Regions from separate parts of the Actinoplanes sp. NBC_00393 genome, predicted to be linked through region 1. Evidence: riboswitches for the same ligand, from Rfam matches in the RefSeq annotation. Region 1 holds a riboswitch; the other holds the start of a gene.

The links. A riboswitch is a leader RNA that binds a small molecule or an ion and turns the genes downstream of it on or off. The one in region 1 is predicted to bind glycine.
Region 2: another riboswitch for glycine. It lies ahead of OHA21_RS21345 (L-serine ammonia-lyase); the one in region 1 lies ahead of gcvP (aminomethyl-transferring glycine dehydrogenase).

Annotation. Positions count from the first base shown of each region.
Region 1 covers NZ_CP107942.1:3,052,739-3,054,922, reverse strand. The annotation lists gene OHA21_RS14305 (cation-translocating P-type ATPase) at 1-683, opposite strand, end outside; glycine riboswitch at 849-939, shown strand; gene gcvP (aminomethyl-transferring glycine dehydrogenase) at 1,015-2,184, shown strand, end outside.
Region 2 covers NZ_CP107942.1:4,531,531-4,533,714, reverse strand. The annotation lists gene OHA21_RS21350 (AMP-dependent synthetase/ligase) at 1-995, shown strand, start outside; glycine riboswitch at 1,050-1,140, shown strand; glycine riboswitch at 1,145-1,231, shown strand; gene OHA21_RS21345 (L-serine ammonia-lyase) at 1,269-2,184, shown strand, end outside.

The sequences.
Region 1 (2,184 bases):
CGTTCGACCTTGGTCAGCATGGTCGCGATCCGGCCCATCTCGGTGTCCATGCCGGTCGCGACGACCAGCATGGTGGCCGTGCCGCGGGTCACCGAGGTGTTCTGGAACAGCATGTTGGTGCGCTCCGCGAGCGGCACCTCGCCGGGCGGCAGCTCCTTGCTGTCCTTGGCGACCGGGGCGCTCTCGCCGGTCAGCGCCGCCTCCTGGGCCTCGCAGGTGGCCGAGCGCAGGATCCGCCCGTCAGCGGGCACCAGATCACCGGCCTCCAGGTGCACGATGTCGCCGGGCACCAGGTCGACGGCCGGCACCTGGACCAGGTCGCCGCCGCGGATCACCCGGGCCTCCGGGACCTGCATCTTGGCCAGCGCGTCGACGCTGGCCCGTGCGGTCAGCTCCTGCCGGGCGCCGAGCACCACGTTGAGCAGCACGAGCAGCGCCACGATCAGGGCGGTGGACCATTCGGCGATCAGCAGGCTGACCACGACCACGGCGATCAGCATGATGTTCATCGGGTCGCGCAACTGTTTGGCGGCGACGGTCAGCGCGGAGGGCGGTTTCTCGGCGGCGATGGCGTTCGGCCCGTACCGGGACAGCCTGGCCGCCGCCTCGGTGAGCGACAGGCCCTGGGTGGCGTCGGTGTCCAGGGCCGCGGTCTGCGGCCGTTCGACGGTGGGGTTGGTCATGGCGTACCCCCGGGGGTCAGGTGCCGGCCGGTACACCGTCGCGCCGCAACCCCGCGGATCCATCACCCGGTGGGGATGAATTCACCGGCGGGACGGGCGTTGGTCACAACTGCGGTGCGCCCGGCGACCGGCGCCGGATCCGCTGGTAGGTTGAGTGCTGCCGGCTACACCCGCGCGGGAGAGACCACCGAAAAGGTGGCGCCGAAGGGGCAAATCCTCCCCGGAACCTCTCAGGCAAAAGGACCGCGAGGGCAGGCAACTCTGGAGTGCCTGCTGGGTATGACAGAGGGGGAGGGTTGCGTGTCGACCTTCTCGAGCCCTGGAGTCGCCCATGACCTCGCCGTTCGTTCCCCGTCACATCGGTCCGGACCCGGACGAGCAGACCCACATGCTCAAGGCGATCGGGTACAACTCGGTCGGCGAGCTGATGGACGCCGCGATCCCCGAGGTGATCCGCTGGCACGGTGACCTGGACCTGCCGGCCGGGATCTCCGAGGAGGAGGCGATCGCCGAGCTGCGCGCGATCGCCGGGCGCAACACCGTCGCCACCTCGATGATCGGGCTGGGCTACTACGGCACCCACACGCCCGCGGTGATCAAGCGGAACGTGCTGGAGAACCCGGCGTGGTACACGGCGTACACCCCGTACCAGCCGGAGATCAGCCAGGGCCGGCTCGAGGCGCTGCTGAACTTCCAGACCGTGGTCACCGACCTGACCGGGCTGACCACGGCGAACGCCTCGATGCTGGACGAGGCCACCGCGGTGGCCGAGGCCATGACCCTCGCGCGGCGGGCCTCCAAGGTCAAGAGCAATGTGTACGCGGTGGACGCCGACACGTTCCCGCAGACCCTGGCCGTCCTGCGGACCCGCGCCGAACCGCTCGGCATCGAGGTGCGCCTGGTCGACGTCGAGACCGGCGAGCTGCCGGCCGAGTTCTTCGGCCTGCACCTGCAGTACCCGGGCGCGTCCGGCGCGGTCCGCGACCACGCCGCGCTCGTCGAGGCCGCCCACGCCAAGGGCGCCCTGGTCACGGTCGCCGCCGACCTGCTTGCGCTGACCCTGCTGCGGGCGCCGGGCGAGATCGGCGTGGACATCGCCGCGGGAACGACGCAGCGGTTCGGCGTACCCCTCGGTTTCGGTGGCCCGCACGCCGGCTACCTGGCCGTGCGTGCCGGCCTGGAGCGGTCGCTGCCCGGGCGCCTGGTCGGTGTCTCGAAGGACGCCGACGGCGCCCCGGCCTACCGGCTCGCGCTGCAGACCCGCGAGCAGCACATCCGCCGGGAGAAGGCGACCAGCAACATCTGTACCGCCCAGGTGCTCCTGGCCGTGATGGCCAGCATGTATGCGGTCTACCACGGCCCGGCCGGGCTGAGGGCGATCGCGCAGCGCACCCACGAGCACGCCCTCGCGCTCGCCGGTGGCCTGAGCGCGGCCGGCGTCGAGGTGGCGCACACCGCGTTCTTCGACACGGTGACCGCGGTCGTGCCGGGCCGGGCCGCC
Region 2 (2,184 bases), 1.5 Mb from region 1:
CCGTGGTCAAACCGGTCGTCATGCCCGCCGTACCCCGGATCTTCGAAAAGGTGCATGCCGGCGTGCTCGCCGCCGCGCACAAGGACGGCGGGGTGAAGGCCCGGCTCTTCGACTGGGCCGTCGGTGTCGGCCGCAAGGCCGCCCGGACCCGCCGCAACGGCGATCCGGTGCCCGCCGGGCTCGCGCTGCAACACAAGATCGCCGACAGGCTGGTGCTGAGCAAGGTACGCGCGCGGTTCGGCGGGCGGCTGCGCTTCTTCCTGTCCGGTTCGGCCGCGCTGTCGGCGGACATCTGCGAGTTCTTCGACGCTCTCGGCCTGCCCATCCTGGAGGGGTACGGGCTGACCGAGACCTCGGCCGGCGCCTTCGTCAACCGCCCGGACCACCTGGAGTACGGCACCGTCGGCCTGCCACTGCCCGGCACCGAGGTCCGGATCGCCGAGGACGGCGAGATCCTGATCAAGGGTCCCGGGCTGATGGACGGTTACCACGGCTTCGATCCGCTCGGCGAGTGGCTGGCCACCGGCGACATCGGCGAGATCACCGCCCGCGGCTCGCTGAAGATCACCGACCGGAAGAAGGACCTGTTCAAGACCTCCGGCGGCAAGTACGTCGCGCCGCAGGCGATCGAGACCCGGTTCGCCGCGATCTGCCCGCTCTCCGCGCAGATGGTGGTCTACGGCGACGGCCGCAACTACGTCACCGCGCTGATCGACCTCGACCCGGTCGCTGTGCGCACCTGGGCGACCGCCAACGGGGTCACCGGCGAGACCCACGCCGACCTGGTGCGCTCACCGCAGGTGCAGGCCGCCGTCGACGGCTACGTCACCGAGCTCAACTCCGCCCTCGGCCGCTGGGAGACAGTCAAACGGTTCACCATCCTGGAACGCAACCTGAGCGTCGAGAACGGCGACCTCACCCCGTCGCTGAAACTGCGCCGGCGCATCGTCGAGCAACGCAATGCTCACCTGCTCGACAAGCTTTACACCGGTTGACGCGGCTATCCTGGCCTGGATAGCTTCACCAGCGACAACCGCATATTTCGCCGCTCATCCGCTGCGGGAGAGCCCCTGGTGACAGGGCGCCGAAGGAGCAACTTCTCCCTCAGAATCTCTCAGGCCAACGTACCGCTGCGGGCAGGCGACTCTGGAAAGCCGGGGACGGTCCGCCGTCGCCGCGCCCAAGGTGCAAGCCGCCGCCGGCGGCGAAGCTCTCAGGCCCCATGACAGAGCGAGGGAGGCCCACCCCAGCTAGCAGGGAGCCTCCGCATGGCCGTCTCCGTCTTCGACCTGTTCTCGATCGGCATCGGGCCGTCCAGCTCACACACCGTCGGCCCGATGCGCGCCGCCCGCCTCTTCACGCAGCAACTCGCCGGCCTGCCGGTCGCGACCGTGCGCGCCGAGCTGTTCGGTTCGCTCGGGGCGACCGGTCACGGTCACGGCACCCCGCGGGCGGTGCTGCTGGGCCTGGCCGGCGAGGAGCCGGAGACGGTCGACACTTCTCTCGAATCGGCACCCCTTCCGTTCGAGGCGGACCTCGTGCTGCACCGGCGGCGGTCACTGCCCGAGCATCCCAACGGGATGACCTTCACGGCGCTCGGCGCCGACGGCGCCGAGCTTCTGCGCAAGACCTACTTCTCGGTCGGCGGCGGCTTCGTGGTCGATGAGAAGACCGGCGGGGTACGCGCGGACGACATCTGCCTGCCCTATCCGTTCTCGTCGGGCGCCGACCTGCTGGCGACGACCCGGGCCACCGGTCTGTCGATCTCCCGGCTGATGCTGGTCAACGAGACGGCGTGGCGCCCGGAGTCCGCGGTGCAGGCCGGCCTGCAGCACCTCTGGTCGGTGATGAACGACTGCATCGACCGGGGACTCGACGCCGAGGGCATCCTGCCGGGAGGTCTGCGCGTCCGGCGGCGGGCGGCGGCGACGGCACGTCAACTACGGGCGGGCGGTCCCGGCGCTGAGCATGCGATGGAGTGGCTCACCGCGTACGCCATGGCCGTCAATGAGGAGAACGCGGCCGGCGGCCGGGTGGTCACCGCGCCCACCAACGGCGCCGCCGGCATCATCCCGGCCGTGCTGCGCTACTACCTGGACTTCGTGCCCGGCGCGTCGGCGGACGGCGTGGTGCGGTTCCTGCTGACGGCCGGCGCGATCGGCCTGCTGTTCAAGGAGAACGCCT